Regions from separate parts of the Streptomyces sp. NPDC031225 genome, predicted to be linked through region 2. Evidence: riboswitches for the same ligand, from Rfam matches in the RefSeq annotation. Region 2 holds a riboswitch; the other holds the start of a gene.

Region 1 (5,012 bases), on a different contig from region 2:
GGGTGCGAGCACCCGGACCAAGCCGCCCGAGGCGACTCTGGCCACCGCCCGGCAGATCAACGTCACATGGATGCTGCACGACATCTCACCGTGGCGGCTGCACCAGGTCTACCCACTGGCCGGTTCGGACCAGGTGTGGATACGCGCGGACACCCTGCTGGAGCCGGTGAACAGCCACTGGTACCAGCCCAAGGACCCGGCCCATATACGCGTCCTGCTCAAGGACTTGGGCGTGATGGGCAAGATCTACGGCGGGGGTGATGCCGTCTTCCCGACGCCCGTGCAGGAGTCGGGGAGTCCTGCGGGGGCGGTGGAAACGGAGGCGGCGGGGACACCGACTCCCCTCGGCATCTCCGCCACGACGGATGACGGTGCCGGGTGGTGGTGGGCGCTTCCGGGGCTGGCTGCCGGAGCCGTACTGGCCCTGGCAGTGCGGTCGTTCGCGCTGCGGAGGCCGTGGGGCCGTCCGCGCCGGGAGCCGGGTCCCCGGCAGGAACTGCGCGATGTGTGACGAAGGGGGGTGACCGGGAGCTTGTGACAGCAGGCCGAGTCGATCGAGGGGGATGGCAGTGCCGAGGAGGGACACAGGGCTGCGGTTCGGGCCGCGCAGGGCGTTGGCGGTGCTCGCCCCGGTGGCGGTGGCGGTGACCGTGTTCGGGGCGCCGACGGCCGACGCGGCGACGCAGCCGATGCGGGAAGCGGGCCTCGACAGACCCGACCTGGCGATGGTCGTCTCCGGCGGCTCGGGCCGGACGAAGGCCCTGCGTTCCGGCGAGCCTGATTTCACTCGTCTGTGGCAGCTGTTCCAGCCGATGTCCACCGGCACGGAGCAGGTGTCGGACGCCTGGGAGGAGGGCCGGTATCCGTCGGTGCGGATCACGGTCGTGTGGGGGCTGACGGGTGTCGGTGGCTGGCCGCAGACGAGCTCGGCGCCGGGTGGTGATGTGGCCGTGGAACGGCAGGACCAGCTGTTCCTGGCCGGCGACGGCACACCCTGGGTCCGCACGGATCCGGCGCCGGAGCAGCAGGACGACGACATCCGCTGGCATCGGGCGCCACGAGCGGTCTTCGACCGGCTGGACCGGACGGGGCTGTTGGGCGGCGGTGAGGTCGAGGGTGCCGACGGGCCCGGGGACCCGGTGGAGGGCGCCTGGTGGGTGCTGCCGGGGCTGGCCCTGGGGTTCGCGGCCGGGGCGGGCGGCACGCGGCTGATACGCCGCGCGGCGGCCCGGCCGGGAGCCGGACCGCCGCGCGAGGGGCCGCGACAGGAACTCATCGATCTCTAGAAGCCATCGGTCCTTGACAACTCAAGAGCGTGACGTGCCGCCCGCCATCGCCGGAGCCGGGTTCAGCCGAGGTCGACCTCGGGGTACAGCGGGAAGCCCGCCACGAGGTCGGTGGCCCGGTGGGAGATCTCGTCCGCGACCTTCGGGTCGAGGATGTGCTGGGCCTTGGAGGGCGCGCCCGACTTGGTGGTGCCGGACTCCGTGGTGGTGAGGACGCGGTCGATGAGGCCGGCCACCTCGTCCATCTCGGCGGTGCCGAGGCCACGGGTGGTCAGGGCGGGGGTGCCGATGCGGATGCCCGAGGTGTACCAGGCGCCGTTGGGGTCGGCCGGGATGGCGTTGCGGTTGGTGACGATGCCGGACTCCAGCAGGGCTGCCTCGGCCTGGCGGCCGGTGAGTCCGTAGGAGGAGGCGACGTCGATCAGGTTGAGGTGGTTGTCGGTGCCGCCGGTGACCAGGGTGGCGCCGCGGCGCATCAGGCCCGCGGCCAGGGCACGGGAGTTGTCGACGATGCGCTGGGCGTAGTCCTGGAAGGAGGGCTGACGGGCCTCTGCGAGGGCGACGGCCTTGGCGGCCATGACGTGCGGGAGCGGGCCGCCGAGGACCATCGGGCAGCCGCGGTCGACCTGGTCCTTCAGGGAGTCGTCGCACAGCACCATGCCGCCGCGCGGGCCGCGCAGGGACTTGTGGGTGGTGGTGGTGACGATCTGGGCGTGCGGGACCGGGTCGAAGTCGCCGGTGAGGACCTTGCCGGCGACGAGACCGGCGAAGTGGGCCATGTCGACCATGAGCGTGGCGCCGACCTCGTCGGCGATCTCGCGCATGATCCGGAAGTTCACCAGGCGCGGGTAGGCGGAGTACCCGGCGACGATGATCAGCGGCTTGAACTCGCGGGCCGAGGCGCGCAGGGCCTCGTAGTCGACGAGGCCGGTGACGGGGTCGGTGCCGTAGGAGCGCTGATCGAACATCTTGCCGGAGATGTTCGGGCGGAAGCCGTGGGTGAGGTGGCCGCCGGCGTCCAGGGACATGCCGAGCATGCGCTGGTTGCCGAAGGCCTGGCGGAGCTCGGCCCAGTCGGCGTCGGAGAGGTCGTTGACCTGGCGGACGCCGGCCTTCTCCAGAGCGGGGACCTCGACGCGCTGGGCGAGGACGGACCAGAAGGCGACGAGGTTGGCGTCGATGCCGGAGTGCGGCTGGACGTAGGCGTGACGGGCGCCGAAGAGTTCCCGCGCGTGCTCGGCGGCCAGGGACTCGACGGTGTCGACGTTGCGGCAGCCGGCGTAGAAGCGGCGGCCGATGGTGCCCTCGGCGTACTTGTCGCTGAACCAGTTGCCCATCGCGAGGAGGGTGGCCGGGGAGGCGTAGTTCTCGGAGGCGATCAGCTTGAGCATCTCGCGCTGGTCCTGGACCTCCTGGCCGATGGCGTCGGCGACGCGCGGCTCGACGGCGCGGATCACGTCGAGGGCGGCGCGGAAGGCCGTGGACTGGGTGGACAGGGGCTGCTGCTCTGACATGGCGGCCTCCGGGCTGCGTGGCTTGTGGCGGTCACGGATCACGGTTCGGCCCAGGCGCACGGCACTTGGTCACTCACAGGCCGCTCCCCGATGGTCCGTCCCATCCCAGCGCGCCAGTCACGGCCTGTCGGCCAGCCTACCGGCCGGGGTGAACGGCTCCGGTGCGGCGTCCACCATCCGAGCGACGGCTTCGAGGTCCGGTCCCGGGTTCTGGACCTCGAAGCCGTGGCAGCGGACTACGTCAGAACAGCAGGTCGGCGAGGCGGTCGATCTGGTCGGGGTCCGAGGCCCAGCAGTAGAGCATCACCTCGTCGGCGCCGATGCCGACGTAGGCGTCGGTCGCCTCGCGGATCTGCCGGGGGGTGGTGAGCATGCCGCTCTCCATGTACGCGACGTGGTCGCTGAAGGCGTAGTAGTCGCGGAGGTTGCCGCGGGCCCGGTCCAGGGTGCTCTCGGGCCCGAGGGCGACGTTCGCCTGAGCGACCAGGCGTGGGCGGCCTGGGCGGTCGTGCTTCTGCCAGGCCGTTTCGGCGTCGCGGAACAGCTTGGACATGAAGGAGGGCGGCAGGGCGGCGCCGAGGAAGCCGTCGCCGAAGCGGCCGACCCGTTCGAGGGCGGCGGGGGCGAAGCCGCCGAACAGGACCTCCGGGCCGCCGGGGGTGGTGGGGGCGGGGCCGATGGGGCCGACGCCTTCGCCGTACGGCTCACCGGACCAGGTGCGGCGCAGCAGGGTCATCTGTTCGTCGAGGCGGCGGCCTCGGCGGTGGAGGTCGATACCGGCCGCCAGGCAGTCGTCCTCGCGGCCACCGACGCCGATGCCGAGGGTGAAGCGGCCGCCCGAGAGGCGGTCGAGGGTCGCGGTCTGCTTGGCGAGCAGGGCGGTGTTGTACAGGGGTGCGATGAGCACCTCGGTCTGGACGCGGATGCGGGACGTGGCGCCGGCGAGGGCCGCGAGGGTGACGAGGGGTTCGGGGTTGTTGTAGACGAGACGGTCGAGCAGGCCGAGGGTGCTGAAGGGGCCCGCGTCGGCGCGCCGGGCCCAGGTGAGCAGCTGGGCGGGGTCGTCGACGGGGAGGCCGAGGCCGATGTTCATGGGTGTGTCCTCCGGAGGGCGTACGGGATCCGCCGGTCGGCCGGATCCGGTGCCGCCCCTCCGTGGTGCCACGCGCTGTGCGCGGACCTGCTCTCGTTCTGCGGCGATGGTTCCAGAGAGCGTGTGCGTCAGAGTGCGAGGACGGTAACGCGGTGGAGCCGGGCGTGACAACGCGTTTTTCGGCACGCTCGCCAGAGGGGCCGTCGCGGGTACGGCCTCGCGGACCCACTCCGCCGGAAAGGCCCGGTGGCCCCTCGGAGATCCCGGCGGACTCCCGTGCCAGTGGGCGCCCTTGAGGGAGCGGGCGGGGTTGGGGTCCTTGTCCGCAGGGCCTGGTACCCCTCGCCGCGAGTGTCGCGGTCGACGCAGCGCTTGTCGGATCCGCAGGAAGCAGGCGGTGAGGGTCGGGGCGGGCGGGTCCGGCCCGCCGAGCGCGACGGCGTCCGAGCGGCTGTGTCGGCGTGCGGCGGGCGCCGAGAGATCGGTAAGAGCGTGACCGGGATCAGCCCACCCCTCTTCCCCTGCCCTAAGGTCCCTTTGTGCTCTTTGGAATGGTGTGCGCTCTCGGTGCCTCGGTCTGCTTCGGAACGGCCACCGTGTTGCAGGCGATGGCGGCGCGGGCGGCGGACGCGGGCGACGGCGGCGACGGGTCGGCGTTCGCGGTGACGTTGTTCCTGCGCGCGGTGCGGCAATGGCGGTATCTGGCCGGGCTGGCACTGGACGGGGTGGGATTCCTGCTGCAGATCGCCGCCTTGCGGTCGGTCCCGATCTACGCGGTCGGTGCGGCGCTCGCGTCGAGTCTCGCGGTGACCGCGGTGGTCTCGGCGCGGCTGCTGGGGGTCCGGCTGAACGGGAGCGAGTGGGGTGCGGTCGGGGTGGTGTGCGCGGGGATGGCGCTGCTGGGGATCGCGTCCGGGACCGAAGGCGACCGGGGCGGGCCGGCGGCCCTGGGGTACGTGATGCTCGGTACGTCCCTGGCCCTGCTGGCGCTGGCACTCTCGGGCGGGCGACTCCCGGAGCGGGGGCGGGCGTTGGCGCTCGGACTGGGTGCGGGGTGCGGGTTCGGGGTGGTCGAGGTGACGGTACGGCTGATCGACTCGCTCGCCCCGTCGGACCTGT
Region 2 (5,012 bases):
GTAGTGCAGATCGGTGTGACAGACCCCGCAGGCCTGCACCTGTACGACGGCCTCTCCCGGTCCCGGGTCCGGCACCAGGATCGTCTCCACCCGCACCGGCTCGTCCTTGCCGGGTGCGATCACTCCGCGTACCTCCTGCGCCATGGCCTGACCCCTTCTGTCGCCCGGTGCACGTCCCTGCCGACCCTACGCGTGACTGATCGGTAACGGCACTCGGACCAGGCCGGAGGAGCAGGCCGGGCGACCGGGACGGAGGGGGCTGGGCGACCGCACGTCGCCAGAGCGCCGACGTAGCCTGAAGGCTCAGCACGTCACCGGGCACGAGGGAGCACCGTGAGCACTGCCGAGACGGAGAGCGGCCCGCCCACCTGGCGGCTGCTCCTCGGATACGTGAGGCCGCACCGGTGGACCCTGCTCGCGGGTGCCGTGCTCTCGCTCCTGACCGGGGCCACCGGCCTGCTGCTGCCCCTGGTGGCACGGGAGTTGATCGACGACCTGTCCCACGACCGCACGATCACCGGCGCGTTGTTCATCATGTCGGCGCTCGTGATCACCAACGCGGCGATGGGCGGACTGGGTTCGTATGTGCTGCGGCGCACCGCGGAGTCGGTGGTGCTGGGCGCGCGGCGCGCCCTGTCGTCGTATCTGCTGCGGCTGCGCATCCCGGCCGTGGACCGTACCGAACCCGGCGATCTGATGGCCCGGATCACCTCGGACACCACCCTGCTGCGCGAGGTCACCACCGACTCGCTGGTGGGCCTTGGCACCGGCGGCCTCACGCTGGTGGCGACCGTGGTGATGATGGGCCTGGTCGACCCGGTGCTGCTGGGCGTCACGCTGGCGGTGATCCTGGCCGCGGGCACGGTGCTCGGGGTGATCGTGCCGCGCATCAACCGGGCGAGCCGGCAGGCGCAGGACGCGGTCGGTGTGATGGGCGCGTCGCTGGAGCGGATCCTCGGGGCGCTGCGCACGGTGAAGGCGTCCGGGGCCGAGCACCGGGAGGAGCTGACGCTGCACGCGGCGGCCGAGGAGTCGTGGCGGCAGAGCGTGCGGGCCGCCAAGTGGTCGGCCGCAGCGGGCAACACGGCGGGCCTCGCGATGCAGATCGCGTTCATCACGGTGCTCGCGGTGGGCGGGGCGCGGGTCGCGACCGGGGCGATCGACGTCGGCACGCTGGTGGCGTTCCTGCTGTACGTCTTCTATCTCATGTCGCCGATCCAGCAGGTCGTGGGGGCGATCACGCAGTACCAGACGGGTGCGGCGGCGCTCGCCCGCATCCAGGAGGCACTGAGCCTGCCGGCCGAACCGGCGGCTCTGCCCGCGCCGTTGCCCGCGGACGGCGCGGCACCGGCGGCCGTCGCCTTCGCGGACGTCCGGTTCCGGTATGCCGACGATCTGCCGTACGTCCATCACGGCGTGACCTTCGATGTGCCGGCGCGGGGCATGACGGCGTTCGTCGGGCCTTCGGGGGCGGGCAAGACGACGGTGTTCTCGCTGATCGAGCGGTTCTACGATCCCGAGTCCGGGGCGGTGACGCTGGACGGGCGGGATCTCGCCGAGTGGGATCTGCCCCAACTCCGCTCCGCCATCGGGTATGTGGAGCAGGACGCGCCGGTGCTGTCGGGGTCGCTGCGGGAGAACCTGCTGCTGGGGAACCCGACGGCGGACGAGGACGCGGTGGCGCGGGTGCTGAAGACGACGCGTCTGGACGGGCTGGTGGCCAAGCTGCCCGGCGGCCTTGAGACGCTGGTCGGGCATCGGGGGACCAAGCTGTCGGGCGGTGAGCGGCAACGGGTGGCGATCGCCCGTGCGTTGCTGCGGCGGCCCCGGCTGTTGCTCCTTGACGAGGCCACGTCCCAGCTGGACGCGGTGAACGAGGCGGCGCTGCGGGACACGGTGGCCGATGTGGCGCGTACGACCACGGTGTTGGTCGTGGCGCATCGGTTGTCCACGGTGACGATGGCCGACCGGATCGTGGTGATGGATGCGGGGCGGGTGCGGGCCGTGGGAACGCACCAGGAGCTGGTCGCCGGGGATCCGCTGTACGCGGAGCTGGCGGCGACGCAGTTCCTCGCCACCGCAGGGTGAGTTCGCGCCGTCGGCTTCCCGGCCGTCTGAGCCGCACGGCATCTCCTGCTCGCGGGCGCGTGGATCGTGTGGAACACGCGGCAGCCCGTCCGGGTGCGGCTGACGTGCCGGCCGACGCCCTCGTCCACCGGTCGACGGAAGTCCGTTCCACCCGAGCACGGGCGCACCCCCAGCGGCGGGCGTCGGTGGCCGCCGCACTGCCGCGGCCTCCTGGCCCGGCATCCGGTCCGGGTACCGGAGGCCGCAGACCGGGGGTTTGTGGGCGGCCGCAGGTGACGGGGCCGGGCGCGGTCTTAAGCGGTCGCATGCGATCGGCGACGGCCATCCGCAACGGCGCGCACGAGTACCGCTCCTGAGGCAGCGTCAGCACCTCGGGCAGCCCTCCTGACAAGGGTCCCGGCGCCCGGTGGTCGTCCTGCCTGAGGCATCCCCGGCCCTGATGCCACTTCCGGCGGACACACACCGAGGGCCGCCCGGATCACCGGGCGGCCCTCGGTGTGTGTGCGGGAGCGGTCAGGCCTCGACCGCGGGTACCAGCCCGGTGACGGGGGCGGCGAGGTCGGTGACCTGGTGCAGCTCGTTGAGCTTGTACAGGTCGTTGGCCTTGTTCAGCTGCGCGGAGACCTTCGGCATCTCGGCCTTGTGCTCCGCGGGGATGTCGCTGGCCGCGAGCGAGTCGAGCATGGCGATCGGGCTGAGCGGGCTCGCCTCCGGGGCAGCCGCGTCGGCCGCGTTCGCGAGGGGGGCGGCGAGGCCGGTGACACCGACGGCGAGACCGACCGCGGCGACGATACGTCGAGTTGAGATCATGTTGTCAGCAACGCCACCGACCCCCTGGCGGACACGGCCGTCCGGCGCCGCTCACTCGTCAGGCGGAGCGCCCGTACTGGGCTTGCCGTGACCGCCGAGGCGGAGGAGTCTCGTAGGAAAGAGGCCCTACGCGGCCCGCTCCTCGTCGGGCCGCGGCCCTCGAAGGAGGTCACCATGGGCACTGCGGCACGCTCCGGTTTCGACGCCGACGCACTGCGCCGGGGCATCGAAGGACACACTGCGGCGACTCTTCTGTCGCTCTACGCGGACGACGCCGAGATACGCGTCGTGGACCGCAACAGCCAGCCGAGCCACCCCACGGTGCTGCACGGCAGGGACCAGATCAGCGCGATGCTCGACGACGTCTACAGCCGCGACATGACGCACAAGCTGGAACAGTGCGTCGTCGACGGCGATCACGTCGCCTTCAGCGAGTCGTGCGAGTACTCCGACGGGGTACGCGTCCTCTCCGAGTCGATGCTGACCCTGCGGGACGGCAAGATCACCGAGCAGACCCTGATCCAGGCGTGGGACGAATAGCGAGAACGAAAAGGCCGAGGGTCCGGGTCACGTCGAACGGCTGACCTGGACCTTCTCGGCGCGGGGAGTATCCGCGCGGCAGGTTCTGCCGCGGTGCCCGCGGAAAGGAGCACGGGGCACGTCGGGCGGTTGCACGTCGGTTAGCCTGATGTCCGGACCGTGACTGGCGCTGAGGTGGATCACCACCGGGGAGCGGTTCGCACATTCGATGCCGTGCGCCTGGGCGATTCCTTCGATCGGCTCAGGAGTGGACCATGTCCCAGGCACGGCTCATGGACGGCACCGCGCTTGCCCGGCGCATCGGCGAGGACACCGCCGAGCGGGCGGCAGACCTCACCAAACGCACAGGTCAGTCCCCTTGTCTGGCCACGGTACTGGTCGGCGAGGACCCCGCCTCCGTCACCTACGTGCGCATGAAGCGCAACCGCTGCCGCAAGGCCGGCATCGAGTCCCGGCACGTGGAGCTGCCCGCGGCCACCACCACCGAGGAACTCGTCGGCACACTGCGTGCCCTGTCGGTCGATCCCACCGTGCACGGCATCCTCCTCCAGCACCCGATGGGCGCGCACATCGACGAGCGGGCGGCGTTCGAGGCGATCGCACCGGAGAAGGACGTCGACGGTGTCACCTTCGCCTCCTTCGCGACGATGAGCTTCGGCCTTCCGGGCTTCGTGTCGTGCACGCCCGGCGGGATCATGCGGCTGCTCGACGCGTACGACGTCGACCCGGCCGGCAAGCGTGCCGTGGTCGTGGGCCGCAGCGCGATCCTCGGCAAGCCGGCCGGCGTGCTGCTGCTCGCCCGCGACGCCACGGTGACCTACTGCCACTCCCGTACGGCGGACCTGTCGGCTGCCGTACGGGAGGCGGACATCGTGGTCGCCGCGGTGGGCAGGCCCCGGCTGATCCGGGGCCAGGACATCAAGCCCGGCGCGGTCGTGATCGACGCCGGCTACAACGCGGGCAACGTCGGCGACGTCGACTTCGACTCCGCGGTGGAGCGTGCCTCGCTGATCACACCGGTGCCGGGCGGCGTGGGTCCGATGACCATCGCCACGCTGCTGGAGCAGACGGTGGCGGCCGCCGCCCGGCAGCTCGGGGCCTAGCGCGGGCCGCGGGGGTCGGCCGCTCACCCTCGGGCCGCAGTTCGCGACGAGGGTGAACTGGCCGGATGTCACGGGTCGTTGAGGCCCTGTGGCGGGCCGTGGCGCCATACTGTCCGTCGTGCGGGTAGCGATCATGACAGCGGGCTCCCGGGGCGACGTGGCCCCCTTCACCGGTCTCGGGCACGGTCTGGCGCGGGCCGGTCACGAGGTCACCCTGGTCACCCACAGCCGTTTCGAGCCGCTCGCGGCCCGGGCCGGGCTCGGGTTCCACGCCCTGCCCGTCGATCCGCGGGCGGAGCTGGAGTCGTCGCGCGGGCGGGCCCTGCACCGCAGCACGACCGGCGTGGGCAAACTGGTGCGGGTGGTCGCGATGGCCAGGACCCTGGCCGTGGAGATGGCCGACGAGCTGGTGGCTGCCGCCCGGACCGCCGACGCGCTGCTCCTGTCCGGTTCGGTGGCCCCGCTGGGGCA

The links. A riboswitch is a leader RNA that binds a small molecule or an ion and turns the genes downstream of it on or off. The one in region 2 is predicted to bind ZMP and ZTP.
Region 1: linked by a shared signal. The riboswitch ahead of ACZ48Z_RS03390 (glycine hydroxymethyltransferase) and the one ahead of ACZ48Z_RS20390 (bifunctional 5,10-methylenetetrahydrofolate dehydrogenase/5,10-methenyltetrahydrofolate cyclohydrolase) in region 2 are both predicted to bind ZMP and ZTP.

What each region holds. Positions count from the first base shown of each region.
Region 1 covers NZ_JBVIHJ010000002.1:110,214-115,225, forward strand. Annotated here, with positions in the region: gene ACZ48Z_RS03380 (hypothetical protein) at 1-511, shown strand, start outside; gene ACZ48Z_RS03385 (hypothetical protein) at 651-1,286, shown strand; gene ACZ48Z_RS03390 (glycine hydroxymethyltransferase) at 1,349-2,800, opposite strand; ZMP/ZTP riboswitch at 2,842-2,931, opposite strand; gene ACZ48Z_RS03395 (LLM class flavin-dependent oxidoreductase) at 3,042-3,893, opposite strand; gene ACZ48Z_RS03400 (DMT family protein) at 4,445-5,012, shown strand, end outside.
Region 2 covers NZ_JBVIHJ010000011.1:158,670-163,681, reverse strand. Annotated here, with positions in the region: gene ACZ48Z_RS20410 (S-(hydroxymethyl)mycothiol dehydrogenase) at 1-144, opposite strand, end outside; gene ACZ48Z_RS20405 (ABC transporter ATP-binding protein) at 334-2,088, shown strand; gene ACZ48Z_RS20400 (hypothetical protein) at 2,602-2,898, opposite strand; gene ACZ48Z_RS20395 (nuclear transport factor 2 family protein) at 3,073-3,438, shown strand; ZMP/ZTP riboswitch at 3,588-3,670, shown strand; gene ACZ48Z_RS20390 (bifunctional 5,10-methylenetetrahydrofolate dehydrogenase/5,10-methenyltetrahydrofolate cyclohydrolase) at 3,693-4,541, shown strand; gene ACZ48Z_RS20385 (glycosyltransferase) at 4,675-5,012, shown strand, end outside.